DNA from 4 places in the Priestia sp. KCTC 13724 genome. Region 3 is predicted to be linked to each of the others. Evidence: riboswitches for the same ligand, from Rfam matches in the RefSeq annotation. Region 3 holds a riboswitch; each other region holds the start of a gene.
The links. Region 3 has a riboswitch for S-adenosylmethionine ahead of AC1UFB_RS07080 (methionine ABC transporter ATP-binding protein). Riboswitches for the same ligand answer to the same signal wherever they lie in the genome.

Region 1: linked by a shared signal. The riboswitch ahead of AC1UFB_RS09725 (MetQ/NlpA family ABC transporter substrate-binding protein) and the one ahead of AC1UFB_RS07080 (methionine ABC transporter ATP-binding protein) in region 3 are both predicted to bind S-adenosylmethionine.
Region 2: linked by a shared signal. The riboswitch ahead of AC1UFB_RS07530 (trans-sulfuration enzyme family protein) and the one ahead of AC1UFB_RS07080 (methionine ABC transporter ATP-binding protein) in region 3 are both predicted to bind S-adenosylmethionine.
Region 4: linked by a shared signal. The riboswitch ahead of mtnW (2,3-diketo-5-methylthiopentyl-1-phosphate enolase) and the one ahead of AC1UFB_RS07080 (methionine ABC transporter ATP-binding protein) in region 3 are both predicted to bind S-adenosylmethionine.

What each region holds. Positions count from the first base shown of each region.
Region 1 is NZ_JBXDLD010000069.1:3,866-12,167, forward strand. Features, by position in the region: gene AC1UFB_RS09715 (methionine ABC transporter permease) at 1-97, opposite strand, end outside; gene AC1UFB_RS09720 (methionine ABC transporter ATP-binding protein) at 99-1,112, opposite strand; gene AC1UFB_RS09725 (MetQ/NlpA family ABC transporter substrate-binding protein) at 1,125-1,943, opposite strand; SAM riboswitch class I at 2,027-2,140, opposite strand; gene AC1UFB_RS09730 (YjcZ family sporulation protein) at 2,299-2,418, opposite strand; gene AC1UFB_RS09735 (GNAT family N-acetyltransferase) at 2,504-2,968, opposite strand; gene AC1UFB_RS09740 (DinB family protein) at 3,084-3,347, shown strand; gene AC1UFB_RS09745 (DinB family protein) at 3,272-3,571, shown strand; gene AC1UFB_RS09750 (flagellar basal body-associated FliL family protein) at 3,619-3,777, opposite strand; gene AC1UFB_RS09755 (AlbA family DNA-binding domain-containing protein) at 3,963-5,291, opposite strand; gene AC1UFB_RS09760 (zinc ribbon domain-containing protein) at 5,368-5,571, opposite strand; gene AC1UFB_RS09765 (poly-gamma-glutamate hydrolase family protein) at 6,025-6,603, opposite strand; gene AC1UFB_RS09770 (glycosyl transferase family 2) at 6,741-7,565, shown strand; gene AC1UFB_RS09775 (DMT family transporter) at 7,671-7,997, shown strand; gene AC1UFB_RS09780 (peptide chain release factor 3) at 8,029-8,302, opposite strand, start outside.
Region 2 is NZ_JBXDLD010000051.1:29,387-37,688, forward strand. Features, by position in the region: gene putP (sodium/proline symporter PutP) at 1-1,395, shown strand, start outside; gene AC1UFB_RS07515 (SIMPL domain-containing protein) at 1,507-2,172, shown strand; gene AC1UFB_RS07520 (hypothetical protein) at 2,223-2,489, shown strand; gene AC1UFB_RS07525 (trans-sulfuration enzyme family protein) at 2,541-3,719, opposite strand; gene AC1UFB_RS07530 (trans-sulfuration enzyme family protein) at 3,703-4,848, opposite strand; SAM riboswitch class I at 4,922-5,060, opposite strand; gene AC1UFB_RS07535 (CotH kinase family protein) at 5,155-6,231, opposite strand; gene AC1UFB_RS07540 (CotG/ExsB N-terminal domain-containing protein) at 6,287-7,192, shown strand; gene AC1UFB_RS07545 (YppG family protein) at 7,267-7,677, opposite strand; gene AC1UFB_RS07550 (YppF family protein) at 7,926-8,117, shown strand; gene AC1UFB_RS07555 (hypothetical protein) at 8,239-8,302, shown strand, end outside.
Region 3 is NZ_JBXDLD010000046.1:7,367-15,668, reverse strand. Features, by position in the region: gene AC1UFB_RS07110 (acyl-CoA dehydrogenase family protein) at 1-1,485, shown strand, start outside; gene AC1UFB_RS07105 (arsenate reductase family protein) at 1,636-1,992, shown strand; gene gcvH (glycine cleavage system protein GcvH) at 2,106-2,489, shown strand; gene AC1UFB_RS07095 (YusG family protein) at 2,598-2,840, shown strand; gene AC1UFB_RS07090 (toprim domain-containing protein) at 3,071-3,421, shown strand; gene AC1UFB_RS07085 (thioredoxin family protein) at 3,435-3,734, shown strand; SAM riboswitch class I at 3,879-3,985, shown strand; gene AC1UFB_RS07080 (methionine ABC transporter ATP-binding protein) at 4,096-5,124, shown strand; gene AC1UFB_RS07075 (methionine ABC transporter permease) at 5,114-5,782, shown strand; gene AC1UFB_RS07070 (MetQ/NlpA family ABC transporter substrate-binding protein) at 5,799-6,641, shown strand; gene AC1UFB_RS07065 (carboxymuconolactone decarboxylase family protein) at 6,766-7,131, shown strand; gene sufC (Fe-S cluster assembly ATPase SufC) at 7,358-8,143, shown strand; gene sufD (Fe-S cluster assembly protein SufD) at 8,161-8,302, shown strand, end outside.
Region 4 is NZ_JBXDLD010000111.1:262-5,699, forward strand. Features, by position in the region: gene AC1UFB_RS14965 (1,2-dihydroxy-3-keto-5-methylthiopentene dioxygenase) at 1-448, opposite strand, end outside; gene AC1UFB_RS14970 (methylthioribulose 1-phosphate dehydratase) at 462-1,100, opposite strand; gene AC1UFB_RS14975 (2-hydroxy-3-keto-5-methylthiopentenyl-1-phosphate phosphatase) at 1,097-1,756, opposite strand; gene mtnW (2,3-diketo-5-methylthiopentyl-1-phosphate enolase) at 1,756-2,994, opposite strand; SAM riboswitch class I at 3,083-3,190, opposite strand; gene AC1UFB_RS14985 (pyridoxal phosphate-dependent aminotransferase) at 3,287-4,483, opposite strand; gene AC1UFB_RS14990 (carbon-nitrogen family hydrolase) at 4,591-5,373, shown strand.

The sequences.
Region 1 (8,302 bases), on a different contig from region 3:
TCAAGATGGCAATAACTAATGAGATACTTGTCATGGTTAACGTTTGAAGGAAGCCTTCCCAAATAACGTCTCCCCACTCTACAAAAAATTCAGCCATCTTATTTCCACTCCTCTACAATAACGCCTTCACTTTCTAAATATCCGATTGCTTCTTCATAAGCTTCCTTATCTCCTCTTAAATGAACAAGCAGCTTTCCAAGCGTTTCATTTTTTAACTGTTCAATTCCACCGGCTAAAATACTTGGTAATACATCAAATTTGCGTGAAACCATCGCAAGCGCCGGTTCATTGGACTTTTCACTTCCTTTAAAATAAAGTGATACAAGCTTACCAGTTTTACGATATTCTGTTTTTAAAGCTTCTGGAAGATTAAATGCAGATTCTGAACCAATAAAACGCTTAGTTGTTGGATGCTGTGGATGAGTAAATATATCCACTACTTTTCCTTCTTCTACGACTCTTCCATTTTCCATCACTGCTACGCGATCACAAATACGTTGAACAACGTTTAATTCGTGCGTAATTAGAAAAATTGTTAAGCCTAATTCTCGGTTAATTTTTAATAGTAACTCCAAGATAGCTTCCGTTGTTTCTGGATCTAAGGCACTTGTGGCCTCATCGCTTAATAAAATTTCAGGCTCATGCGCTAACGCTCGTGCAATGGCAACACGCTGCTTTTGACCGCCAGATAGCTGAGACGGGTAGTGATTAACTTTATCAGACAACCCGACAATTTCTAAATACTTCTCTGCGCGCTTTTGAATGGTTTCTTTATCAATGCCTTCTAGTTTTAGAGGAATTGCAATGTTTTCATATACAGTTGCTGTTTTTAATAAATTATACCCCTGGAAAATCATCCCGATTTTCCGGCGTGTCTTTTGAAGGTCCTGCTTTGAAAGAGTCGTTAGGCTTACACCATTAATGAATACTTCTCCAGACGTTGGTTTTTCAAGTAGATTAACACAGCGAATCAGCGTACTTTTCCCCGCACCGCTATATCCAATTACTCCGAACACCTCTCCTTTTTCAATAGTCAAGCACACGTCTTTCACAGCCTCCACTTTCTTGCCGTTGACTTCATATGTTTTGGAAGTCTGCTTTAATTCAATCACGTTCACCACTCCTTAAAATGCTGGGACAACTGAGCCGTTAAACTCTTCTTCAATAAATTGACGAATTTCATCTGAATGGAAGTATTTCTCTAGCTGTTTTACAACTTCATCATCTTTATTTTCCGTACGTACAACAACGTAGTTTGGATATGGATTGTTTTCAATTTCTTCATGGAAAATGGCATCATCATTAATTGTTAAACCTGCACCCATCGCAAAGTTTGTGTTAATTGCAGCAGCTGCTACTTCACCTAATTGAGATGGAATTTGTGAAGCTTCTAGCTCAACGATTTCAAGATCCAGTTTATTTTCAGCTACGTCTTTTTTCGTTGCTTTTTCTTCAACGCCTTCTTTTAATTTAATAACTCCAGCCGCTTCAAATAGCTTTAACGCACGATATTCATTACTTGGATCATTTGGCACAGCAATTTTGTCACCTTTTTTCAGTTCTTTTATATCTTTAATGCCGTCTGCATAAATACCCATTGGAAACGCAACCGTTTTAAACGCATCCTCAATTTTATAGCCTTTATCTTTTACCTGTTGTTCTAAAAACGGTAATGTTTGATAATTATTTAAATCTAAATCACGTTCATCAAGCGCTGTGTTCGGTGTATTATAGTCGTTAAACGTTTTAATGGTAATCTCTAATCCATCTTTTTCTGCTAACTTCTTCACTTCTTCGTTAATTTGTTGATGAGGACCACCAGTTACTCCGATTGTAATTTTTTCTGTGCTCAAAGTCTTTGCTTCTTCTTTTCCGCACGCAGCCGTTACAATTAGTAGTGCTGACGCCAGTGTTAAACCTAGTACTTTTGTTGTTTTTTTCATTATGTCAATCGCTCCCTTTTCTTTTTTTCCATAAAAAAAACGCCTCTTGCAGATAAAGAGAAGCGATTTTAACCAATCCGCTTCTCTTATCTTTCAGTGTATAAAGATACACCGCAGGATTTAGCACCGTTACAGCACGATTGCTGATAGGTTGCCGGGTTTCATAGGGCCAGTCCCTCCACCACTCTCGATAAGAGTTGCTTTTTTATTCACTTTATTATGATGGCTATTCTACAGGTAGTTTGTATATAGTGTCAATATTTTTTTAATTTTATTTTATAAATTTTTTTAGATTAGTTTTAATTTAAAGAAAAGAAGCATACAAAAGTCTCCTTTTGTATGCTTCTTTTCTTTATTAATTCCAACAAACGCATCCTACAATAACAAGAAGAATAAACAGAACTAAGATTAAGGCAAACCCACTGCCGCCTTTATTATAGCCGTATCCTCCACAATAACCGCCGTAAAAACACATAACATACACCATCCTTTCTGTCTCAGTGTATGCACGCATCATCCTTTTGCTTGTCTAAACGCCTATTTTCTAAAAATATGTACCCTTAACTCAATATTTGTCGCAGTCGAATCATATCACGACATTGAATACCATTTTCATAGATTTCTTCTTCATAGTTATGAACAAAGTGATCAATTTCAATTCCTGTAATACGAAATCCACATTTTTGATACAACGCCAACTGCTCAATACTTGAATTACCTGTTGCAATTTCTACGCTTTTATATCCATAGTGCTTTGAAAGCTTTAAAGCTTCTTCCACCAATTGCTTTCCGTATCCTTGATTTCGCATGTTTTTCTTTACTACAATATTGACAATTTCCACCGTATTCGGCCTTGTTGGTAGCAGTACAACAAGCCCCACTAACTCACCATCTGCTCTTCCTGCAATGCATGTTCCTCTCTCAATATAGCCTGAAATAACCTCTTCTGATGGATCAGCTTCCTTTAACAACTCAATATGATTCTTTGTTACTTGCAATATTTTTTCAAAACGTAAACTAGACATGGTATCGCCCTTTCTTCTTACTATTTTCGTTAAGCAAACTACACCGTATTTGACTGTTTCCCTGTTATAATTAAAAGATATTACTAGAAAAGAAACAAGTCTAAAGGAATTATTTATGAATTTATTGTTATTACATCATTTAGAAACCGTTCGAAGTATTACGCTAAAAGTTTTATCAAGCGTAACTGAACAGGAATCGTTAGTAACTCCCGGTGGCTTTTCAAACAACATTGTTTGGAATTTAGGGCACATTGCATATATTCAAGAAAAGCTTGTTTTGAGCTTGCTGGAAAGAAAAATCAATTGCCTGCCTCATATGAGCGATTATTCGCGGCTGAAACAAAGCCTTCTCAATGGAAGGAAACACCTCCTACCTTAATTCAACTAAAAGAAGAGCTGATGACTCAAACTGAGCGTATTAAAGAATTCATACCCGCTCATTATGATTTGAAGCTAGCCAAGCCGTTCACTAATAAAGCTGGCATTTCGTTTGATCACGTTGGCAGCACGTTCTTGTTTAGCTTTTACCATGAGGGAATGCATGTTGAAACAATTAAACAAATTAAAAAAGCTATTCAAGAAAAAAATCCTAGCAATTGTTAGGATTTTTTTCTTGAATAGCTTACCCGTCGTATATCTGGTTAAAATCTCTATATTTGTGTTACTCCTACTGTTAATATGTATGTTTCATTTACCACAAACTTATCTACTGCTTCTTTTTGCTGCTCGAAATGATAATAAGCAGCGCACACCCCTCCCAATCCTGCTAGCGCTAACACGATTAACAGAATGGACCCAACCTTTTTCATGTTTCATTCTCTCCCCTATGTCTCACAAAGTCTGATATAAACCTTTGTAACATCCCCTTTTGTTTGAAAGGTTTATTCAAGCGAGTTTGAGGAATAACCACTATTCCCCTCACTCTATTTGATGATACCATACCTTTTTCAGAAAATGTATAAATGTTCTCAATTGTTAAAAAATAGTCATTTTTTTACTTTGATTGATAAAAAGATTGCATAAGAAAATGAAGAGCTTTGTTTTTTGAGAGACCAAACGCGTTAATAATATAATCAACATATTGAAATAAAGATTCACCGTTTTTTTCTTTTAGCTTCATAGCTCGAAAAGATTTATTAAATCGATAATGCTTTTTATCAGAAAAAACTAGGCCTTCTTCTCTTAAAAAACCTTTATATGCCCCATGGTTAAAATACAAAACATCATTTCGCACGTTTTCAAGATCAATTACAACAATCATATCTTCTAATTCAGCGTTGAGCTGCGTCATACATTCAATGTACTCGCCAAGACAGCTTAGTAACAATGTTAAAAATTGATGGCCATCAACGTATTGAAATTGATCAAAAATAGCAGCATTTCTGTAGCTTGGTACGCACTCTTGCAAAACAGATTTTACTTCATCAAGCTCTTCTACATATGGAATTGGAATATGAAATTTTGCCGCTCCATTAACAAACTGTTCCCAAGCAACGGTTTTATCATAGGAGTCAATAACATCAGTGTTTCGAAAAATAATTGACTCTGCAGAATATGATGCTTTAACAAACGGTAAATGAACGTTCATTTCAATTTCTTCATACATTGGATAAGCTTTCGGTTCATTTGATTTTGATAAGATATACTGCTTTAATTTATCTTCATCCATATGTTCCAATAAGTACAAGTCATAAATTGGAATGACGTACATATTGCACATTCCATAGTGAACATAGCCTTCGCCGTGCGTAAGCCCCTTTCGGTTATAGATAGATAATTCTTTTGTGCAAAATGCTTCTAAACGCATCATTCGGTCTTTTGACTTTTGATATAGACGGTCCAGGTGATAGCGGTCATCAATTTCTGAAATTGGAGAAGTTCCGCTCCCAATACGGCGATAAACTTTCCCGTATGACATATAAGGAGGGTACAAGCCTTCTGGAATCCAAATAACAAAGACGCCGTACTCTGTGGTATGTTCAGGTGATAGAAACCGAGTAAAAATACGAGGAATTGGATTCGTTACATCCTTCAGCATGTTGTGAATAAAGAGCTCATACTCTTTTTTTTCAAGTAAATTGATTGAGTAATCATCTTCATCAACTCCAAATATTAGCCACCCGCCCATTTCATTGGCAAACGATGCAATAATATTTGGAATCTTCCTCTTCACAGTGGAACTAACTTCTCGCTTAAATTCAAGCTGATACCCTTCTTCTAACTGCTTCGCAACCATCACTTCTACATCAGAGAAACAAATTTCAGCAATCGTTAGCTTTCTTCCCTCTTTATTTATGAACGGCGAATAAAACGAATCACTCACAGTTTCTCCTCCTCATCATATGCATATAACTTATCCATATGATGAAAAGTGGCTAAACAGTCGTATTTCTTCTAAATTAACCAAAGAACAAATCGAGAATATTAGACGCCTTAGACGCTTCTTTATTATAAAACTCTGAGTAACCGCATGACTTACAATAAACCACAACAAAGCGGTTATGCTGAACGTCTAAAAGCTTTGAAAGACCTGTGCCTGTCATTGCCACTTCCTTTTGCCCAACGCTCTGTCCACCACATTTTATACATCCCGCCTCTTTCATTTCTGTCATCTCCTTTGTTAAAATAAAAAATCTAATTTATATTAAGTAATACGAAATAGTGTTTAAAAAGTTTCATATTTTTCCGTTCTTACAATACTCGTTGTTTACCTTCTTTGGACAGAACAATATGAAATCCAAACGAACTACCTCCATTTTTATACTTTTTATTCCTTATTATCCATTTTAACACATTTTTAATTTCACCTCGTATTTTTAAACAAATACAGATATCATTAAAACTGTACGGCTCGTTCCATTGACTGTACTTCAAGGACAACTTCTGATATTCCTTCTGTTTTAATTTTCATCTTATCTCCTCACTTTATAAACCAACCATTAAAGGTGCAACACTTTCTTTTTCTATATTTTAGTATATATTCCATATGGAGATGCGCTTTTCAACTATCCTGCAATAAAAATACAGCGCCTATTTTTTCCGGCGCTGTATACATGCTATTCACTTTCTTTAATCGCTTTTACTAACGATTCAATAAAAGACTGTTTTTTTTCTACGTTAGTTAGCAGCTCATCATATTGAGGTACTGTCAATTCTAACTGCAGTCCCTGATGGCGGGTATTATCATTTGCAATATTATCTGGCGAAACTCCTCTTAAATGAGGGGGCAGCTCAACTACAATAAACCCGGGTTTTAATAATTCTTTCACGCGAGATGCAAGAGGTTCATCGCGCCCTCCTATATAAATCTCTCGTTCCGCACCGCGTGCACCGTGAAATGAAATAGTTATATTTGACTGATGGACTAATGACCTTGCCAACTCTTCATCGTAATGAGTAGATGTTACATGCAGTTCAAAGGGATCTTCTTTTTTTAAGCATTTAAATGCATAAAAAGTCCCGTTAACCTCCTGCGCCAATTCCCTTGCCATTTCAAGTGTACCCTCTTCCATTGTACCGCCATGAATCGCCAACACAACAATGTCTTTCTTACGAATGATGCACTCAATTTCATAGTCAATTCCAGCTCGCTCACACTGAGATAGCTCTTGAAACGTTTGATATATATCTCGCACAACGATCACTTCCCTTCTATTGTTTCTTAATATGACTTGATTTTCATAGAGTATACATTAAACGTACAAGCACTTTTTTAGATTTTTCATAAGATGGAATGAATGCTTTTTACTATATAGAAAGTGGTGTTAAACAATTGATTGAAAACTACACGCGAATTGCAATCAAAAAGCATCAGCTACATGATGTTGATTTATTAAATGACATGCCGTATGTCCTTGCTGTTGAGTGGGACGGCGTATTATATGAATTTTTAATCAAACTAAAAGAAAACTCTTCAAAGATGATTCTGTTAGGCTCTGGAGCCGGTGCTAAGCAAGAGCACCCGCAAGGTCCTCCTTATTTTCAGCGCCATTCATGGATGGACCTATTTGATGCATCGGTTATTTACTACAACGACCCTACTTTATATTTAGGTCCTCTCTCTTTAGGATGGGGGCAAGGAACGAAAGAACGGTTTTACCTTCAGGAAATCTCCGTGTTGCTAAAAGAAATCTTAGAAAAATTACACATACCTCTCCCAAAGGTCACCTGTTACGGTTCATCAGGAGGAGGCTTTATGTCCCTCATATTAGCCGGCTATTTAAAAGGTGCTAAAGCAGTTGTGAATAATCCGCAAACATGCTTAACAAAATGGCTTAAGACTCCCGTTCGCAACGTATTTTCCTTGTCTTATCCAGATATGTCACAGGAAGAAGTGGTTCAAACGTTTCATGAACGAATTAATGTCCTAGCATTTTATCAGAAAATTGGTTACGTCCCCCCCATTGATTACCTTCAAAATGCAGCCTCAGAATTCGATATGATAAACCACCTTATCCCTTTTTTATCAGGCCTTCACGCACTAAGCGATGAGTGTGAGGTTCATGAAATTAAAGTGATATTAAACTATAACAAAAAACAAGGACATGCCGCTTTAGGAAAGCAAGAAACTGTGGATTACCTATCGAAGAAAAAATAGTAGCGAGTTTTTTCATCCTATGATAAGATGTCGAAGTTAAATTTAGCATATCTTACAGTATACGTCGTAAAAAATATTTTTTTACGTAGCGAGGGGTGAATTCAGATGCAAGCCTATTTATTTCTAGCACTTGCTATTACAGCGGAACTTTTTGGAACATCCATGTTAAAAGCATCTCAGGGATTTACAAAACTCTGGCCAAGCATTGGTGTAATCGTTGGATTTGGAGTTGCGTTTTATTCACTCTCTGCTTCTCTTCAACAAATTCCACTGAGCATTGCCTACGCAATTTGGTCAGGAGTAGGAACTGCCCTTACAGCTATTATCGGTGTTGTGATTTGGAAGGAAAGCGGCAGCATCTCAATGGTCATTGGCATTACGTTAATTATTGCAGGAGTTGTCATTTTAAATTTAAAGTCATTTGCGCATTAAAAGAAACGCTTGGCAACGCCAAGCGTTTCTTTTATAAATTAAATGGATCTAAAAACTTCACGTCAGGATACTTATCTTGGAATAAGCGCCATACAAAATCATTTTCAAACATGAGTACAGCATGCCCATCCCGATCTTCAACAAGCATAACGCGAGAGTCAAACATGCTATCCTTAATCGTCTCTTTGTCCACCCATTTTGCAATGCTATGAGACATGCGAACAAACTCTAAATCTACGTTATACTCACCTTTCATACGGTGTTCAAACACTTGGAACTGAAGCTCACCAACAGCACCTAAAATA
Region 2 (8,302 bases), on a different contig from region 3:
GACATTTCAGGCTATATGCTAGGTGGTCGTGGACTTGGTCCTGCTGTAACAGCCCTATCAGCTGGTGCATCTGACATGAGTGGTTGGATGTTAATGGGTTTACCAGGTGCTATGTATGCTACAGGAGTATCTAGTTTATGGATTGCCGTTGGTTTAACAATCGGAGCTTACCTAAATTACCTAATTGTTGCTCCGCGTCTTCGAACGTACACAGAAGTAGCAAATGACTCCATTACAATCCCAGATTATTTTGAAAACCGCTTCAATGATACATCCAAAGTTCTTCGAACAGTATCAGCCATCGTTATTTTTGTCTTCTTCACTCTTTATACTTCTGCTGGAATGGTATCCGGTGGTACATTATTCGAGTCTGCGTTTGGTTTAGACTATCGAATTGGTTTATTTGTAACAGCAGGTGTTGTTATTGCTTATACACTATTCGGTGGATTTTTAGCGGTAAGTTTAACCGACTTTGTACAAGGTATTATTATGTTTATCGCTCTTGTTCTTGTACCGATTGTAGCGTTTACTGAATTAGGCGGTGTTGGAACAACGTTTGATGTAGTTCGTGACATTGACCCAGCGTACTTAGATTTCTTTAGAGGTACAACGGTTGTTGGAATTATCTCATTCTTAGCTTGGGGTCTTGGCTACTTTGGGCAACCTCACATTATTGTTCGATTCATGGCTATTTCGTCTATTAAAGAGTTAAAACCAGCTCGCCGAATCGGTATGGGATGGATGATTATTTCCATTATCGGTGCAATGTTTACTGGATTAATTGGTATTGCTTATGTTGACCAAACTGCAACCACATTAGCAGATCCAGAAACAATCTTTATTAAATTCGCACAAGTATTGTTCCATCCATTTATTACAGGGTTCTTACTAGCAGCGATTCTTGCTGCAATCATGAGTACAATTTCGTCTCAGCTACTTGTAACATCAAGTGCTATTACGGAAGACTTTTATAAAGCGTTTTTCCGTCGCAAAGCAACAGATAAAGAACTTGTCTTAGTAGGACGTCTATCTGTACTAGGTGTCGCAATCATTGGTATTCTCTTATCATTAGATCCAAATGATACGATTTTGGGTCTTGTAGGTTATGCATGGGCCGGGTTCGGTTCAGCATTTGGCCCTGCAGTTTTACTAAGTCTATACTGGAAGAAGATGACTCGTTGGGGTGCTCTTGCCGGTATGATTGTTGGGGCTGCTACGGTATTAATTTGGGTAAACGTACCTGGATTAAGCGAAGCACTTTATGAAATGATTCCTGGTTTCGTACTAAGCTTCTTAGCTGTCGTCGTTGTCAGCTTGTTAACGAAAGATCCTTCAACGAAAGTTCAAGGTACTTTCGTTGAAATGGAAGAAACATTAGAAGAAGAAACTAAATAAATCCAAACGAAAGCTCGCAAACATCTTTTTGCGAGCTTTTTATTTTCTATACGTAGCCCAAGCTTTTTCTTCATACGTATATAGATAAGAGCTTATAAGGAGGTTTATAGCATGCATCCATCCATGTTTCCATATAATCACCAGCCCCCACCATCACGTGAAGGAAATGAGCGTGAGCTAAAAGTGATAGGAGAAGGCCGTATTACGGCTGTTCCAGATGGCATTTCCATTATTATCGGTGTTCGTACAGAAAACCTAAGCGTACAGCAAGCATTAAAAGAAAACACTACCGTTTCCAATACAATGATTGATGGCTTTCAAAATGCTGGAATTGAACAAAGTGATATTGAGACCGCATCGTTTACTATTAACCCAAAATATGACTACACTGATGGCAAAACGACATTAGTTGGATACGAAGTACAGCATTTATTTGAAGTTCATGTTGCAGATATTAAACAAGCTGGTGAAGTGTACGCTATCTCTGTTGCAAGCGGTGGAAACGTAGCAGAAGATATTCGTTTTTTTGTGAAAGATCCGATACCCTATGAAAAGCAAGCACTTTCTCAAGCCGTTCAGCACGCTGGAGAGAAAGCAACGGCTATTGCAGACACCCTAGGCGTTGCCTTAAACCCTATTCCGCTGGAAGTCACTGAACGGACTCAGCAGCCCCCTGGTGGCTATGTAGTGGCAGCTAAGACACTTGGGTCTGCTCCACCGATTCAAACGCAGTCTCTGACAGTTGTATCAGCTGTAGAAGTGACATACAGGTACTAGAGTATGTGTGCTAAACTAATACGTATATTAATAAAAGGAGTTTATGCATCGTGATATCAGATGAACAATTGTTTAGCGCCTATCAAAAACTTTGGGTAAATCGCTCTTTTTCCAACCAAGATAATCTTTCCGTTAAAGAAAAGTTATCCTATGCTATTCAAAAGGATTTACGTGATGAAATGACGCATCCTCGCGTTCGTAAATCTCCTGAGGTAAAATATGAACTGGCCGTTCAGCGGATTAACAATAGCAGTCTTGCTCATAGTGAACAGCTGGCTTTAATCGACCTGTATACAAAACTACTCAGAAATTGCTAAAAAAGAGGTTGTTTCTATTTAAATCTAGAAACAACCTCTTTTCTTCTATTATTATTTAGTTACGGCTTTTTCTTGAAAAGAAATTAGAGCATTATTAAAATCTTCTTTTAAATCCTCATACTCTTCCAGTCCAACTGATAAGCGTAACAGCGATTCTGTAATACCTTTTTCATCTCTCACTTCTTTTGGAATACTAGCGTGAGACATTGTTGCTGGGTGTGTTAAGATGGATTCAACTGCGCCTAAACTTACACCAATCGAAGATAAGCGCACGTTTTTTAATATATGCTGTGCGAGTTCATCATTGTTTAATTTAAACGAAATAATTGCTCCGTATCCGTTTGCCTGCTCAGTAATCAATTCATAATCAGGATGTGTCTTCAGCCCTGGGTAATAAACCGCTTCGACGTCACGTTGCTCTTCAAACCATTTCGCTAGCTCTAAAGCCGTTTGTTGTTGCTGATCTAACCTTACTTTTAATGTTTTAATGCCTCGTAGAAATAAGAAGCAATCCTGTGGCCCTAAAATAGCTCCAAATGCGTTTTGAACAAACTTTACTTCATCAGCAAGCTTTTCATCACTTACAACAACCAATCCACCAATTACATCGCTATGTCCACTAATATACTTTGTCGCACTATGAATGACGATATTTGCCCCTAAATTAATTGGTTGCTGCAAGTAAGGTGTCATAAACGTATTATCAACGATTGTTAACAGGTCATAGCGTTTAGCTAACGCTGCAACGCTTTTAATATCCGTTACCTGTAAGAATGGATTTGATGGGCTTTCAATGTAAATCGCTTTTGTTTGGCTCGAAATGACTTCCTCTACTTCCTCTACATTTGTCATGTTGACAAATGTAGTTTTAATACCAAACTTTGAAAATAATCTTGTTAATACGCGATATGTGCCACCATAGATATCGTTTGAAACGATAATTTCATCGCCTGCTTCAAATAAACAAAGAACAGATGATACAGCGGCCATTCCTGATGAAAAAGCAAACCCAGCAGCTCCATTTTCAAGCTGTGCAATCGTATTTTCTAAAGCTTCTCGTGTTGGATTACCTGAACGCGAATAGTCATAGCGCCCACCGTTTGTTTCGTCTTCTAGATTGAAAGTAGACACTTGATAAATGGGAACATTTACCGCTCCAAAATGTCCATCAATACCTGTTTTTGCATGAATTAAATTTGTACCAAATGAGTGTTTATTTGTTGTATGCATCAAATGCCTCCTTTAAGTCTTGAATTAAATCCTCTGCATGTTCAATCCCAACAGATAAGCGTAATAAGCAATTCGTTACGCCAACTCGATTTCGTATTTCTTCTGGAATATCTGCGTGAGTCTGACGAGCTGGGAACGTCATTAAGCTCTCCACACCACCTAGACTTTCAGCAAAGGTAATCACCTTTATATTCTCAAGTAAGACTGGCACAATTTGCGGGTCCGTTACAGCGAAGGAAATCATTCCGCCAAAGCCTCCTGCTTGTTGCTTCATTACGTGATAGCCTGGATGAGATTCAAGACCTGGATAGTACACTTTCTCAACCAGCTCATGTGAAGTCAGCCAATTCGCAATTTTCAGCGCATTTTCATTGTGTTTCTCCATGCGCAAAGCAAGCGTTTTAATACCTCGCAGCAACAACCAGCTATCTTGCGGACTTAAAATTGCACCTGCTGCATTTTGATAAAAGCGAATTTTTTCACCTAGCTCACGACATCGTGCAACGACTAACCCGGCTACTACGTCATTGTGACCACCAATGTATTTACTAGCGCTATGAATAACGATATCCGCTCCAAGAGAAAGAGGTCTTTGATAATAAGGTGACATAAACGTATTATCCACAATTGTTAACAAGTTACTTTCTTTAGCAAGTTCAATTATTCCTTTTAAATCCGTTACGTGCATCATTGGATTTGTCGGTGTTTCAATAAATAACGCTTTCGTATTCTGCTTTAATACTGCTTTAACTTGGTCTAAATGAGCTGTATTTACATACGTTACTTCTACACCTTGTTCTGCAAAAATATCATTTAAAACTCTGTATGTACCACCGTATAAATCTTCAGAGACGATTAAATGATCACCGTTTTTAAACAAAGCAAGTACAGCCATAACTCCTGCCATTCCCGAAGCAAATGCCGCTCCAACTTCGCCTTCTTCTAACGCAGTGATTGCATCTTCTAACGCTGTTCTTGTTGGATTAGCTGTTCTAGCATAGTCATATCCTGTGCTTTCTCCTAAACGGGGGTGTGCAAACGTAGATGCTTGGTAAATAGGTGTTGTAATGGAACCTGTAGCAGGGTCTCGATTGACGCCCGAACGAACAAGTAGTGTTTCAATATGCATAATGTCCTCTCCTCTTTGCAGTAAATAAAAAAAACTCTTCACAGATGGAAGAGCGTTCGCTTAATCACGACTTCTCTCATCTGTTAAAATACAATTGTTAAAATACAATCGTATTTCACAGGAATTAGCACCGTTCAAACTCACTGACTAACATATGGTTTGATGGTTGCCGGGCTTCGCAGGGCCAGTCCCTCCGCCACTCTGGATAAGAGTTTTATTAAGTTAATTATTCATTGTGTATACTTTAATAAAAATAACAAAGAATGTCAATAGAATTTTCTAAACAATTTCAATTATCTCATTTATTCAAAAAGACTTCATTGATTTTCTTATATAGGCTGCTCTGTCTTTAATAAAGTCACAAATAAACGCAGGTTCTTGATAAAAAGTAGCTAACTTGTGCTGTATATACGGATCTTTCTCTACATAAGGCAAAATCAGCTGGTGGAGTGCTTCAATCTTTGGTTTCATATAGTTAACAGTGAACTGATGATTTAGCGCAGAATTCATTTTTTCAATATATTGTTTCTTAAATTTTGATATGGCCAAAAGTCGTGCTGTTAACGTATTAAACCCTTCCATTCTCACATAGTTACTTTCCATTTCATCTCCGTTGACATCGCGCCCCCACGTAGCATCATAGTCCCAAGGAAGGAGTTCAAAGCACTTCGTATCACTGTTCCGGTACAAAGCATAGTTATGAACAAAACCATCAAAGTTTTGAAGACAAATTACTCCCACCAACCAGGCTAAATAGCGATCTACCTCCAAGTGCTCTTCAATGTTATCTTCAAACTCTTGATTCGTCCATGTATTCAAGTTATAAATAAAATATTCTAACGCTTCTTCATCTTTTCCGTACGCTACTTTTGTTTCGTATCCTGATTGAAGCGATTCTTTTGGCTTCTCATCCAAATCACTCATTAACGAGAAGTTGGCATCTCCGTCTACAGCGTAAAAGATAGAGCCTTTTGGCAAGCTACGCTTTGTTAAGAAGTACTCGTTTACCGATTCTAACTGTAAATAAACACCTTCATTTTTCCCGTTAATGGTGAGATGAACAAACTGTGATTTCGGTGATAGTACGCCAAGGTCTGAAAAGAAATCGAGCGATAGTTTATTGCGAACTAGCGATGGATCTTTATATTCTGCATTGAGATGAATTTCGTTGGTCTTCCCGAATTTATTTGGTGAATAAAACTCTATATAGTACGATTTCTTTCTCATTTCTCGGATGTGTGATCCCCTTAGAGTTAAGCCTATTTCATACCTCTTTTTATGAACTTTCATCACTGCGGGTATGGAATCTTCAGACCAGATGTCGGCCTTTAGTTCTTTAAAGTCCCGAACATTAGCAAAAACAGAATAGGTGGCAATTCCCATCTCTTTCCCTCCTTTTGGATACATTTTAAATTATATGAGCTCCTCTCCCACCGAGATGCTAGAAACTCCTTGGTTATTTCTTAAAATTCCACGTTTATCTCATAGCAAGTACGGCGTATTAAGCGTATCTTATGGTGAAAGGCAAAAAAATGATTCTCATAAGGAGGTTTTTAGATTGTATATTCAATCTAAGCGTATTCGTAAAGCTGCTGAATCTTTACAAAAATCAGAGCTAGGCAGATTTATGTATCAAGAACCAAAAGGTCATAGCTCAAAATGTTCATCTAAAAAAACAGCTCTTTCTCACAAAAAGACGGAGAAAAAGACAGAAAAGAAAACAGAGAAAAGAACGGAAAACAAGTACTGTACGAAAAGCTCACGTTCTCACAAAAAGCATCGTTCTCACAAAAAAGTAACGTGCTTCTGTAAAGAAAAGCATTCTCATAAAAAGCACCGTTCTTGCAAAAAACACTCTCACTCTACAAAGCACTCTTATAAAAAGCACCGCTCTTGCAAAAAACACTCTCACTCCACAAAGCATTCTCATAAAAAGCACCGCTCTTGCAAAAAACACTCTCACTCCACAAAGCACTCTCATAAAAAGCACCGTTCTTGCAAAAAATACTCTCACTCTACAAAGCATTCTCATAAAAAGCACCGTTCTTATAAAAAACATTCTCATTCCACAAAACACTCTCATAAAAAACACCGCTCTGAAAAGAAAAAAACATGTTTCTGTAAAGAAAAACACTCTTACAATAAGCATCAACCTTCTCAAACGTTTAAACATTCCCATAAAAAAGAGAAACACTCTTCAAAAAAATATGGTCACAAGAAAAAAATTGGGCATTCACACTTACCTAACTTAACAAGCCATCCAATTACAGGCAAAAAGCCAGTTAAAAAATGTGACCATTCTCCTTGCTTCTGTAATCACCCATTCAACCGCTTCTTTAGATAAAACATTACATGCTCTACAAGATGTTATAGCTTCTTGTAGAGCCTTTTTATTCCATTTACATGCTATACAATTCTTTATATTTTAAAGATACCTGTAAACCCTTTTACTAAGTTTGTTAATTGATTCATTGCTCCCATCATCTGTCCCGCTGTATTCATCATTTTATTAACGTCATAATTTCCGTCTGAAGATTTAAATTGAGACATTAAAGAATGAAACTGGTTAGGCTGTTGCTTCATTTGCTGATTACCTTTTGGATAAGGATTTGGAAAAGGCATTCCATTTTGATAAAAAGGGTATTGCTGTTGGTTGTTTACATATTGCATTTGGGGTGGAACTTGAGCATAAGGCTGTTGCGGCAACTCTGTATGATGCCATGGGTGCTGATGATATTCTGGAAATGGGTACACCTGACTTAAATCAAACCGTTCTTCTTCCCATTGATTCTGCATGTAGTATGGATAAGGATTCTGTTGATTATACATACTGGCTCGCTACCTCCCTTTAAAAATTTTATTATATGGTATGTAGGTACTCAATCTCAGGTGACGCACTACACCTTTTATTTTTCACTTTATATTTAGAAGAACGTTGTGAAAAATGTTAGTTTCTGTCGAAAGTTTAAATTTTTCAAAAAAACGAGATAATTTTAATCTATGTTACGATAACTATAAGTGATGCTAACAAGACAAGCACACAAAATGGACAAAATGGGGATAAGGAGTGAATTTACATGTATGTGAACGAGCTTCAACAAGCTTTTATGGCTAAAAAACAGTATGAGCCAACTTCAAGTAATGAGCTGCTAGACTTCGCGCAGCAGCAGTATTTAAAAGGTTGTTTAACATTATCCGATTATAAAATCGCCGTTCGTGAGTTAGAACAAATCGGAGCTTCAAAACCCGAATTTGCACACGAGAATTAATTGTACTACATTGCCCTCAGCTAATTGACTGAGGGCTTTTCTATATTTAACTACTTATACTCACCGCTACTGTGACGCATATTAAAAAAGATCGTCCATTTCATTTCAAGGAGGAGTTTCGATGAGTCGAGGAAAACACTTTAACCATAAAAAGCAAGGGCATGAACCAACCGTTTCGCAAGCGG
Region 3 (8,302 bases):
AAAATGTCGCGTGCAGGCGGATTTTCTATCACACACGGTGCACATGTTGGAATCGGTTCTCTTCCGATTGTGTTGTTCGGAACAGAGGAGCAAAAGCAAAAGTATCTACCAGATTTAGCAACTGGAGGTAAGATTGCCGCGTATGCGTTAACAGAGCCAGGATCAGGTTCAGATGCATTGGGAGCGAAAACAGTCGCTCGTCTAAATGCAGAAGGTACTCACTACGTGTTAAATGGTGAAAAACAATGGATTACAAACGCTGGTTTTGCTGATGTATTTGTTGTGTATGCGAAAATAGATGGAGAGCAGTTCTCAGCGTTTATCGTTGAACGTGACTATGCGGGTGTATCTGTTGGTCCTGAAGAAAAGAAAATGGGTATTAAGAGCTCTTCAACGCGTACCCTTATTTTAGAAGATGCACATGTACCAAAAGAAAACGTACTTGGACAAATTGGAAAAGGTCATATCATCGCGTTTAATATCTTAAATATCGGTCGCTATAAGCTAGGTGTAGGGGCAGTAGGAGCTGGTAAGCGTGCGATAGAATTAACTTCTGAATACGTGAATCAACGCCAACAGTTTAAGACACCGATTGCAAAATTTTCGTTAACACAAGAAAAGATTGCAACCATGGCATCGAAATTATATGCTTCTGAAAGCTCTGTTTATCGTACGGTTGGTCTCTTTGAAGACAGAATGGGTCAGCTATCGGAAGAGCAACAAAAAGATGGAAAAGAAATTGCTGCCTCAATTGCAGAGTATGCCATTGAGTGTTCGTTAAATAAAGTATTTGCAACGGAAGTGCTAGATTATTTAGTAGACGAGGGAGTTCAGCTTCATGGTGGCTATGGCTTTATGAGCGAATATGAAATTGAGCGCTTGTACCGTGATTCTCGAATCAACCGTATTTTTGAAGGAACAAATGAAATCAATCGTTTATTGGTGCCAGGAACGTACTTACGCAAAGCCTTAAAAGGTGAGCTTCCATTGTTACAAAAAGCTCAGTCACTACAGGAAGAGCTTATGATGCTAATGCCTGAAGAAGCTGGAGAAGGCGCATTAGATCAATCTAAACTATTAGTTCGTAATGGTAAAAAAATTGCGCTATTACTACTTGGTCTAGCAGCTCAAAAGTATGGTAAAAAACTTGAGGGTGAACAAGAGGTGTTAGTTAATATTTCTGACATGATCAGCAACGTATATGCAATGGAATCTGCTGTATTACGTACGGAAAAAGCAATTTTGAAAAATGGAGAAGAAAAAAATCAGCTTAAAGTCAACTATACAAAAGTATTCTGCCAAGAAGCATTTAATAAAATTGAAGCGGATGCAAAAGAAACGCTTATTGCTGTAGAAGAAGGAGATACGCTACGTATGATGCTCTCGTCATTACGAAAGCTAACTCGTCACACGCCGGTCAACGTTATTGTTGTTAAGCGAGAAATTGCAAAGGTTGTATTGGAAGAAGAGCGCTTTATTGTGTAATTTTAAAGTATGTAATAGAGAGCTGTGTAAAGGGAAAGTATGAGTATTCTCCTTTACACAGCTTTTCTTTGTTTAACTGCAAACTAAAATAGGTAAATTAAAGTTGGATGTGTTAAAATACGAAAAAGCGAAGAAAAAGGAGGCGAAATAATGAGCGTATTATTCTATTCATATCCTAAATGTGGTACATGTCGAAAAGCAAAACAATGGCTAGATCAAAATGGTGTGGCGTATGAAGAAATTCATATTATCGAAAATCCACCAACGAAAGAGCAGCTAACGAGCTATTATCAAAATAGTGGCTTGCCGCTAAAGAAATTCTTTAATACAAGCGGAAAGAAGTATCGTGAGCTAGGTCTGAAAGACAAAGTTGCAACAGCAAGTGATGAGGAATTACTTGAAATCCTTTCATCTGACGGGATGTTAATCAAGCGCCCGTTATTAACTGACGGTGATAAAGTAACGGTAGGGTTTAAAGAAGAAGAATTTGACACAACATGGAAATAAATTTAAAATTCCGTGCGGATTCAAATAGAAAAAACCTGTTGTTTACGTTACACTGATAAGAGGTAGTCGTTGCTATTCATTAGCGGCATACATAATTTATTGGAGGGATTAAGATGAGTACACCAAAAGAGTTGCGTTATTCAGAAGAGCATGAGTGGGTAAAAAGCGAAGGAGAAGTTTTCCGGGTAGGAATTACACACTTTGCACAATCTGAACTTGGTGACATTGTATTTGTTGAGCTTCCAGAAGTTGGCGATAAAGTTGAAGCAGACGAGCCGTTTGGTAGCGTAGAATCTGTGAAAACAGTATCAGAGCTATATGCACCAATTAGCGGTGAGGTTGTAGAAGTAAACGAAGAATTAAGCGATAATCCTGAGTTTGTAAACGAGTCTCCATATGAAAAAGCATGGATGGTTGTAATTAAGCCTGCTGATTCGGCAGATGTTGAGAAGCTTATGACAGCTGAACAATACGATGAAATGATTAACGAAGGTTAATTGACTTCATCTTAAGACATTTCACTTGGTATATCCATAATTTGTCTTCATGGACCTATAACAAAAAGGGCACTCTATTTAGTAAACAAGCTAAAGGGGTGTCTTTTTATGTTCGAACATAAAAAAGTTGACATAACGGATCGAATTACAGCAAAATTTCATGAAAATGGTATGCAATTGTATGTAGATAAACAATCAATTGGCCATGTGAATTATGGTGCAACGGGTAATCAATATAATTTAGAGTCAGGTTACACGCAAGAAAATAACAAAATTTATCAGTATGCTGACGTCCAGGCTGGAGCTACACAAAAGTATACGGACTGCGATTCAGAAGAGGGTTGGTGCTAAATTTAGCATGAAACCTCTCAGTGCAAGACTGATGGCGCCAACCACATAAGGTTTGGCGCCATCAGTCTAAGATGACCGAAAATAGTCTATTTTTTCAATAAAAACAATTCATATATGTTCTTTTTACAGCAAAATCTTTTAAAAAACAGGGGAACTGTGTTACATTAACGAATATTGTATAGCATAAAGGAATAACGTTACTATACAACTGATAATCATAGGTGATGACGATGCGTTTAATAGAAATTGAAAAAGTAATTATTGTAGAAGGTAAGTCTGACAAAAAGCGAATCGAAAGTATTATTAATGAACCGATTGAGATTATTTGTACCAATGGAACCATCAGCTTGTCAAAGCTAGATGAGATTATCGATTCCACGTATGATAAAGATGTGTATATCTTGGTTGACTCAGATGATTCCGGCAATAAATTACGGAAACAGTTTAAAAAAGAACTTCCGGAAGCGGAGCACCTTTATATCGATAAAATGTATCGTGAGGTAGCGGCGGCCCCAAGAAATCATATTGCTACGGTACTTTTAAGTGCTAATATAGATGTTAACGCAGAATTTTTAATATAGAAGGATGAGTAACATGGAAGAGTGGACAGAGGAACAGCTAGACGAAAAGCTAAATAAAGACGAGCGTACGGTTATTTTTTTCCATACACCCCTTTGTGGAACGTGCCAACTAGCTAAAAAAATGTTAACAGTAGTAGAAGCGATTATTCCAGACTTAACAATCGGAATGAGTAATTTAAACTATATGCCTGCTAAAGCGTCTTTGCTCGAAATTGAAAGTGTTCCATGCCTAATTGAATATGGAAATGGCGAAGTGAAGCAGAAGCTGTATGCTTTTCACTCTGTTGAATATGTAATGGAACGTCTTAGTTAAACAAACATTTGTTTAAGGGTGTGCATGGGATTATTATCCTATGCGCATTTTTTGTTGACACCCTTTCTGACACATGCTAGAATCACAAACATAAATAAATGAATATTTGATGAAAACAAAATAATTTCAATAATTTGTCGTTAACTCTTATCAAGAGAGGTGGAGGGACTGTGCCCTATGAAACCCGGCAACCGTCAGACTAACTGAAATGGTGCCAATTCCTGCAAAGCATAAGCTTTGAAAGATGAGAGAAAGGATTTTATCAAAAACCTTTCTGCTCACGTGTAGAAAGGTTTTTTTATTTTCTAAAAGCAAGGACACACTAAGCAGACAGAGCAAGTCAACAAAGAAGGTGAAGAAGATGATTACGTTACAAGATGTAACGAAAATATATGATGCTAAAAGTGGGAAAGTCACGGCCGTTGATCAGGTTAATTTATCAGTGGCAAAAGGTGAAATCTTCGGCATCATTGGATATAGTGGAGCAGGGAAAAGCTCTCTTATTCGCTTATTAAATGGTTTAGAAACACCTACTTCTGGAACAGTAGAAGTAGCAGGAAATCAAATTGGGAAAATTAAAGGTGCTAAGCTTAGACAAGCTCGCCAAGAAATTAGCATGATTTTTCAGCATTTTAATTTACTTTGGTCTCGTACCGTGCAAGAAAACATTGCGTTTCCACTTGAAATTGCCGGTGTTCCAAAAAACAAACGAGCAGAACGTGTAAACGAGCTCATTAAACTAGTTGGATTAGAAGGTAGAGAAAATGCCTACCCATCTCAGCTGAGCGGCGGGCAAAAACAGCGTGTAGGAATTGCAAGAGCGTTAGCAAATAACCCAAAAGTCTTATTATGTGACGAAGCAACATCGGCACTTGATCCACAAACAACAGATTCGATCTTGGATTTGCTAGTTGATATTAATGAAAAGCTAGGTTTAACGATTGTCTTAATCACGCATGAAATGCACGTAATCCGTAAAATTTGTCATCGTGTAGCTGTGATGGAAAATGGAAAAGTAGTCGAACAAGGAGAAGTACTTGAAGTATTCCGTAAACCACAGCAAAATATTACAAAGCGATTTGTACAGCAAATTTCAGAGCCAGAAGAAACGTTTGAGACAGTGGAGCAGGTGAAGGAACTTTATCCAAGCGGTCGAATTGTTCAGCTCACATTTGTAGGTGGAAAAGCGGAGCAACCGCTCATTACGAGCATTTTAAAAGCATTTGATGTCACGATTAACATCTTACAAGGGAAAGTTTCTTATACACAAACGGGCTCTTATGGAACCTTATTTATTCATTTAGATGGTGAAGAAGCAGAGGTTAATAAAGTAATTGAGTACATCCGTGAACAACAGGTAGAAATTGAGGTGATGACGGATGCTAACTGAATTATTCCCAAACGTAACGTATGATAAATTTAGTGCAGCAACGATTGAAACACTTTATATGACAAGTATCTCAGTTGTTGCCACGTTTATATTAGGAATTGTGCTAGGCTTACTTCTATTTTTAACAGGCAAAGGTCAGCTTTGGGAAAACCGCTTCGTTAATATTATTATAGGAGCTTTTGTAAACATCTTTCGATCCATTCCATTTATCATCTTACTAATTTTGCTCATTCCGTTTACAAAAGCAATTGTGGGAACAATGCTAGGAGCAGAAGCGGCTTTGCCAGCTCTTATTGTTGGAGCCGCACCATTTTACGCGCGTATGGTTGAAATCGGCCTTCGCGAAATCGATAAAGGTGTGATTGAAGCAGCAAAATCGATGGGAGCGAAAACAGGCACAATTATTTTTAAAGTGCTGCTTCCAGAATCAATGCCTGCTTTAATTTCGGGTTTGACGGTTACAGCAATCGCACTCATTGGCTATACAGCAATGGCTGGAGCGGTTGGAGCTGGTGGTTTAGGAAACTTAGCATATTTAGAAGGCTTCCAGCGAAATAATAGTGATGTAACCCTTGTTGCGACAGTTTTAATTTTAGTGATTGTATTTATTATCCAGTTTATTGGTGATTTTATCACGTCTAAAATTGATAAACGATAAGAGGAGGAAATATATTATGAAAAAATGGGTTTCAACATTTGCTTTATCATCTGCTTTAGTTTTAGGTTTAGCTGCTTGTGGTTCATCTGGAGGCAGTGGGTCAGATTCATCAGAAGACGAAAAGAAAATTGTGGTGGGGGCGTCAAACATTCCTCACGCTGAAATTTTAGAAGAAGCAAAGCCATTGTTAGAGGAAAAAGGAATTGAGTTAGACATTAAACCATTCCAAGATTATATTTTACCTAACACAGCACTAGATGGAAAAGAAATTGATGCGAACTATTTCCAACATATTCCTTATCTAGAATCTGTATTAGAAGAAAACCCAAATTATGATTTTGTAAGTGCAGGAGCTATTCATATCGAACCAATCGGTATCTACTCTAAAAAGTACAAGTCATTAAAAGACCTTCCGAAAAACGGTACGGTAATTATGCGTGATGCAGTAGCAGAACAAGGTCGTATTCTTTCAATTTTTGAAAAAGAAGGCGTAATTAAGTTAAAAGAGGGCGTTAAAAAGCAAGATGCAACGCTTGATGATATTGTAGAAAACCCTAAAAACTTAACGTTTAAAGCAGACGTTGAAGGTGGTTTATTACCTCAAGTGTATAACAACAATGAAGGCGATGCGGTTGTTATTAACGCAAACTATGCGTTAGATGCTGGTTTAGACCCTGTTAAAGATCCAATCGCTGTAGAATCAAAAGAAAACAATCCATATGCAAACATTATCACAGTTCGTAAAGGTGATGAAAACAAAGAAGAAGTAAAAGCGTTAGTAGAAGTACTTCACTCAAAAGAAATTCAAGACTTCATCGAAGAGAAGTATAAAGGCGCAGTGCTTCCTGTAAACGAATAAACAGATTAAAATCGACTAGGTTTAGGCCTGGTCGATTTTTTCTATTTTTAGCGTTAAGCATAACTCCGATTTGTATCATCCATACTAATGATGAAAACTATGACGAATGGAGTTGGCAAGAGGGATGCAACAAGAAACAAATCATTCAACAGAGCAGGCACTTCATAATTATAAGGTAGGAATGGGAACATTCAGTGAAAAGCTTCCACGATTGACTGAAACGTTCAACACTTTCACAGAGGCTTGTTTTGAAGAAGGGTCTATTTCTAAAAAAGACAAGCAGCTGATTGCATTAGGAATTAGCGTTGTAGCTCAAAATGAATATTGCATGATTTATCATACAAAAGGTTGCTTAGATAACGGAGCAACTGAGCAAGAGATTTTAGAAGCTTGTGGCGTTTCGGCAGCATTTGGTGGCGGAGCAGCGATGAGTCAATCTGTCATGTTAGTGCAGGAATGCGTGCAGGAATTAAAACGTCAAACACACTAAAATAAATGATAAGCAGACGTTGCTTTAAAGGTTGGGTTACGCCTATGAAAGCAACGTTTTTTATACGGGTAAAATATGTATACATATAAGAGAAAAGCGTTTATCTCAAAAGGTTGCTATAAGTTTTCATTTGTTATAAGATTGTAATGAGAATAAAATGAGAATAATTAAAAAGATATAGGTATATCTGATTTTAGTATATACATCTATAACTGGAGGTTTTAGTATGGCAGGTTCAACTTTAATCATTAAAGATCTTCATGTTTCAATTGAAGGCAAAGAGATTTTAAAAGGTGTTAACTTAGAAGTTAAAGGCGGAGAGATTCATGCAATCATGGGTCCAAACGGTACAGGTAAATCCACTTTATCTTCAGCAATTATGGGGCACCCTAAATATGAAGTAACACAAGGTAGCATTACACTTGATGGTGAAGACGTACTTGAAATGGAAGTGGACGAGCGTGCGCGTGCAGGTCTGTTCCTTGCAATGCAATACCCAAGTGAAATTAGCGGCGTAACAAATGCAGACTTCTTACGTTCATCAATTAATGCGCGTCGTGAAGAAGGCGATGAAATTTCACTAATGAAGTTTATCCGTCAACTAGATAAAAACATGGACTTCTTAGAAATGGATCAAGATATGGCACAACGTTATTTAAATGAAGGTTTCTCTGGTGGAGAGAAAAAGCGTAACGAAATCCTTCAACTAATGATGTTAAAACCTGCTATTGCAATCCTTGATGAGATTGATTCAGGTTTAGATATCGATGCGTTAAAAGTAGTATCAAAAGGAATCAACGAGCTACGTGGTAGCGATTTTGGTTGCTTAATGATTACTCACTACCAACGTCTATTAAACTACATTACACCAGACCATGTTCACGTTATGATGCAAGGTCGCGTTGTGAAATCAGGCGGTCCTGAATTAGCTCAGCGCTTAGAAGCAGAAGGCTATGACTGGATTAAGAAAGAATTAGGTATTGAAGACGAAACTGTAGGGCAAGAAGCATAAGCATTAGGAGGATTTCTATGACTATTGATACAAAATTACCATTTGATCAAGCGTACGTTCGCAGTTTTTCTGAAAAAGCTGCTGAGCCGAAATGGTTGTTAGATCTTCGTTTACAAGCTCTTGCGAAAGCAGAAGATCTTCCACTACCAAAACCAGATA
Region 4 (5,438 bases), on a different contig from region 3:
CCATTAGTGTAAAATAATGACGCACATTTTCTGGAACAGAAATTAAGTCACCTGGCTCTAACTCGACATCAAAGAATGAACCATCTTTTCCTTGAATGACGAAAATACCATGTCCACTGACGATAAAACGAACTTCGTCGTCCGTATGGTGATGCTCACGCTGAAAGTTTTTTAATAACTCTTCTAAGTTAGGCGTTGTATCTGATAACGAAATCACATCTTGTGCTTGATAACCTCGTCGCTCAGAAATATCCCTAATCTCTGTATCAAATGAAGCTAAGATTTCTTCTTTTTCTTCGTCTGTTAAATTAAATTTTTCACGCAGATTTTCAGGTAGCTTTGTAATATCCCAATTTTCATAAATGACTTCATTATTAGCTAAAAAGCTTGCTACCTCTTCTTGATTTTCAATGCGTACATCTGTTGCATGTAAACGAATGTTTGCCATATGTAACTCCCCCTTAAGTAAGTGTTGATTGATTATATTTCTTTAGTGAAAGAATTTTCACGTGATAACTAAATAAAAACTCGTATGCTTCTAGCGCTTTTTTCGCTTCAAATGCATTTCCCCCCCATACGGTAATACCGTGGTTACGAATTAAAACAGCCCCTTGATCCGCCGTTACATATTCAGCAAAGACTTCAGCTAACGTCGGAATGTCCGCATAATTCGGAATAATCGGAACGGTAACCTCTGCATCTTCTTCCCAAATACCGAGTGCTTTAATAATCTCTTGCCCCTTAAACGTTACCTTTCCTTCGTCACCATATAGTTCAGAAATGACGTTGTTATCAATTGTATGTACATGCAGGCTGCACCCAGCGTTTGTATGACTATAAACCTTAACATGTAAAAGCGTCTCAGCGGAAGGTTTCAAGTGTGTTTCTTCCGCTGCTTTCCCATGGCTATCTACAAGTAAGAAATCTTCACTTGTACGCTTTCGCTTATCTTTTCCACTAGCTGATACGAAGAAGGTTGTTGGCTCTTCACTTACTTTAATCGATAAGTTACCACTCGTTCCAAAAAACCAATCTCGCTGTGCAAGTTCTTCTTTTACATCCGCAATCTCTTGTAAACGCTGCTGTGCTAAAATACTCATACTTCCACCTCCGATAATTCGTTAATATGTTCAATGACATCATGGAATGTTTCAAACGGCCGATGCGGTAAATGTAACTCTTTGCATTTCTGAAGCAAGAAATCACGTGCCAATACGCAATCAGCCATTTTTGCTGCCTGCAAATCCGTAATGGAATCTCCAATTACGATGATAAAATCTTTGTCATCTACCAGATTTCGTATAATTGACGGCTTACAGCAGCCACAGCCATTTTCACAGTGGCTATCGCATGTATGAGGCCACGTAATTTTAATCGTTTGCCCTAAAAAATCTGAGCCGTTGCAGTAAAGGTTCTTTTTATCTATTTTGCCGTCTAACATTGGTTCAACAAAAAAGTCAATTCCTCCACTAACAATATATAGCGGAATATCCTTTTCTTTTGTGTAATGCACAAACTGCTCGAATCCTGTTCGAATCTCCGAAGTTGATAAAATAAATGATACAATCTCTTCTTTTAAAGAGATTGGCAGTAAAGAGAACATTTTGCCAACGCCTTCTTGAATCGATACGCGCTCTGCCAACACATCATGTTTGATAGCTTCCCACTCACTTGGAGCAAACTTTTTCATAATAGCAATGATGTTATCGCTGTTTGTAATCGTACCGTCAAAGTCACAGAAAATCTTCACGTTCATCACCCCTTCACCTTCACTGCTCCCCATAGCTCAAGTGCTTTTTGTAGCGCTTCGTCATTTGTATCTTCTAAAGGCTGTCCAGCAAGCGTAGCATCAACTGCTGCACGGAATGCTTTTCCTCCACCGACTGCTCCATCTGGGTGACCGTGTACGCCTCCGCCTGCGTTAATAATGCTATCCACACCGAAATCGGAAATAAGCTGCGGAACCATGCCTGGGTGGATACCTGCTGATGGAACCGGGAACGTTTGCTTATAGGTATGTAGCGGTCTTGTTACCTCGTACGTAATTCCAGCTGTATCTTCAAGCGGCATCGCGACGCTGCCGTACGGTGATGGGAATAGTGAAAAATCTGCTCCAACAAGACGAAGTAATTTTCCTAGTAAAAGAGAATTTGAGAATCCATGAAATTCAGATGGTGTTAACGCACCGCTTACTGCTGGGTGAGCCATGATTGGTAAGTTAATATCATCATCTTCACGAAGAGCTTGTAGCACATCTAGTCCATATGCAAACACGTTAAACAATAGAGCATCGGCTCCGAGCTCCGCTGCTTTTCTAGCTTTCTCTTTTAAATCAAATGTACGCCCCGTTAAATTTACGGCATATAGCGTACGATGACCCATTTCTTTATATACTTCATCAAGAACTTTTTTCCCTTCTGTAATACGCTTTTCGAACGGTGTCAGTTCGTTGTCAAATAGGATTTCGTCATCCTTTACAAGATCGACACCTCCAAGTGCTTGTGCCCGAAGCTGCTCCGTTAAATAATCCATATCACGCCCAATTACACCTTTAAAAATACTCATTACTAGAGGACGATCGTACACTTTTAGTTTCTCACGAATCCCTTCAATTCCAAAGCGTGGGCCAGGAAAAGCGGCTAATGCTTCTTGTGAAAACTCTAAATCTAATAATTTTACTTTTCCGTCTAATGATAGTTTTCCGAAAACAGTAACTAAAATAGCAGGTAAATCATTTGTATAATTAGAAAGCGGATAACCAATTTTCACAATCGCTTGCTTTGTCGTTTGCTCTAAATAATTGTTGACGCGATCGCAGTCTTCAAGTGGCGTAATGTCAACTACGCGCCCTTTGTGCTTTCTAAGTTGCTCCTGCTCAAGCTGAGGTAGATTTGTCCAAGAACCTACCGTTAAGCCTAGAGCAATGCCTTCTGCTTTTTTTTCAAAGTTTCCTTTTTCATCATGTAATAAATAACTTGCAACGATTTCACTCATTTGCTTCAAACTCCCTTGCTGTAAATTTCCCATCGTTACGAAATAAAAAAGCCTCTTCTTGTGAGAAAGAAGAGGCTTTTTTGCTCTCTTCTTATCTCTCAGCTACTGCTGCAAGATTTAGCACCGTGCTTAACAAAACGTTAAGTCGGTTGCCGGGCTTCACAGGGCTAGTCCCTCCACCTACTCTTAATAAGAAAATTGCTATTTATATTGTATAATCGATTTTCACGCTAATCGTATTCATCAAAAATATGTGTTTATGAATCAACAACTTCTTACATATTAAGCCAACTCAAAAAGAATTGTCAACGTATTTTTTGAATAAATTTAATTTAGCAATTCGATCAACCGCTTCTTTCAGTCGATCTTCATCGGTTAATAAACCTACGCGCACATAGCCTTCTCCGTATTCACCAAACCCAATTCCAGGAGCAACAACGACGTGTGCTTTTTCAAGTAACAAATCAGAGAATTCTTCTGATGTATAGCTTTTGGGAACCGGCAACCACGCAAAAAACGACCCTGGTGGGGCTTCAACGTCCCATCCGATTTCACGCAGTCCATGAATGAGAACCTGGCGACGAGATTCATAGCGTTCGACTAGTTCATCTACGCAGTTCTGTGACTCTAGTAAAGCAACCGCGGCTGCTTGCTGTATTCCGCTAAATACACTTACAAATAAGTGATCTTGTAAAAGATTAATCGCTTCAATAACGCTTTCGTTTCCAACAGCAAAACCGATGCGCCACCCCGCCATATTATACGTTTTGGATAGCGTATAAATTTCAATGCCCACTTCTTTGGCACCTGGAGTTTGCAGAAAACTAATGGGCTTTTGACCATCAAACCCAATTGCGCCGTACGCAAAGTCATGTACAATGCACGTATCGTACTGGCGAGCAAATTCAACCGTTTTTTCGAAAAATGATGCCGTAGCTACTGCACCGGTCGGATTATTTGGGTAGTTTAAAAACATGAGCTTAGCTTTTTGCTTCACTTCTTCGCTTATTTCCTCGTAAACTGGTAAAAAATCATTCTCTTTTTTCAAGGGCATAGCTTCCATTTTCGCTCGTGCTAGCTCCACGCCTGACCAATAGTCTGGGTAACCTGGGTCGGGCACTAAAACTGTATCTCCAGGGTTAAGTAAACACTGAGGAATTTCTACTAACCCAGCTTTGCCTCCAAACAAAATAGCGACTTCTTTTTCGGGATTTAGCTGGACACCGTATTCTCTTTCGTAAAACGCTGCTGCCGCTTTTTTCAAAAAAGCTTGTCCGCGAAACGGTGAGTACTTGTGGTAGTTTGGATTTTCACTCGCGTCTTGAAGTGCCTTGACAATATGAGGGGGCGTTGGCTGATCTGGGTTTCCTTGCCCTAAATTAATCACATCATGCCCTTCTTTTATTACTTTTGCAACTTTGCTAACAAGGGATGCAAAAAATTGTTTCGGTAAACTCTTCAATAGTTCTGATTGTTCAAACTGCTTCATGTGAACACCTTCTCAAAAAATTCTTGAAATTCTAGTCACAAATAATATATTGTAATAGTCAACTTGTAAAGTCATTTTTATAAAATAAATCAGGATGGTGAAGTTTAATGAGCTTAAAAGTAGCGTGTTTACAACTTGACCTTGCATTTGGAAACCCTAAAAAAAATTACGAGCATGCTGAAAAAAAAATGAAGGAAGCACTGCTTGAATCTCCAGATATTCTTATACTGCCAGAACTTTTTGATACGGCTTATGATTTACAGAACCTCGACGCTATCGCGGACTCAGAAGGTAAGCAAGCGACTAGCTTTTTCTCTGCTTTCGCCAAAACACACAGCGTGAACATCATCGCTGGATCAGTTGCTAAGAAAACAAAAAGCGGCGTTACGAATACAATGTATGTCTTTAATCGTGAAGGCCAGGAGGTCTCGCAATATAACAAGCTACACTTATTTAAGCTGATGAATGAGCACTTATTTCTACAACCAGGTGAAACCAAAAACATCTTTACGCTTGAAAACTCATTATGCGCAGGCGTTATTTGCTATGATATTCGCTTTCCAGAATGGATTCGCGTTCATACAAGCGCAGGTGCAGAACTCCTTTTTGTGGTTGCTCAGTGGCCCAAGCCAAGACTTGCTCACTGGAAAGCACTTCTGGTAAGCAGAGCCATTGAAAACCAATGCTACGTGGTTGCCTGCAACCGCTCTGGAGACGATCCAGCTAACACATTTGCTGGTCATTCGTTAATCATTGACCCTTGGGGAGAAATTATTGCAGAAGCAGGTGAAAATGAAGAAATACTAACAGCAGACGTTGATTTATCAACCGTAAAGGCAATCCGAGAACAAATTCCGGTCTTTACAGATCGTCGCACAGAATTTTATTAAATTTCGCTGTTGACATCCAAAAATTCACATGATACGATGTTCTCCAGAAGTTACTAATAAGTCAA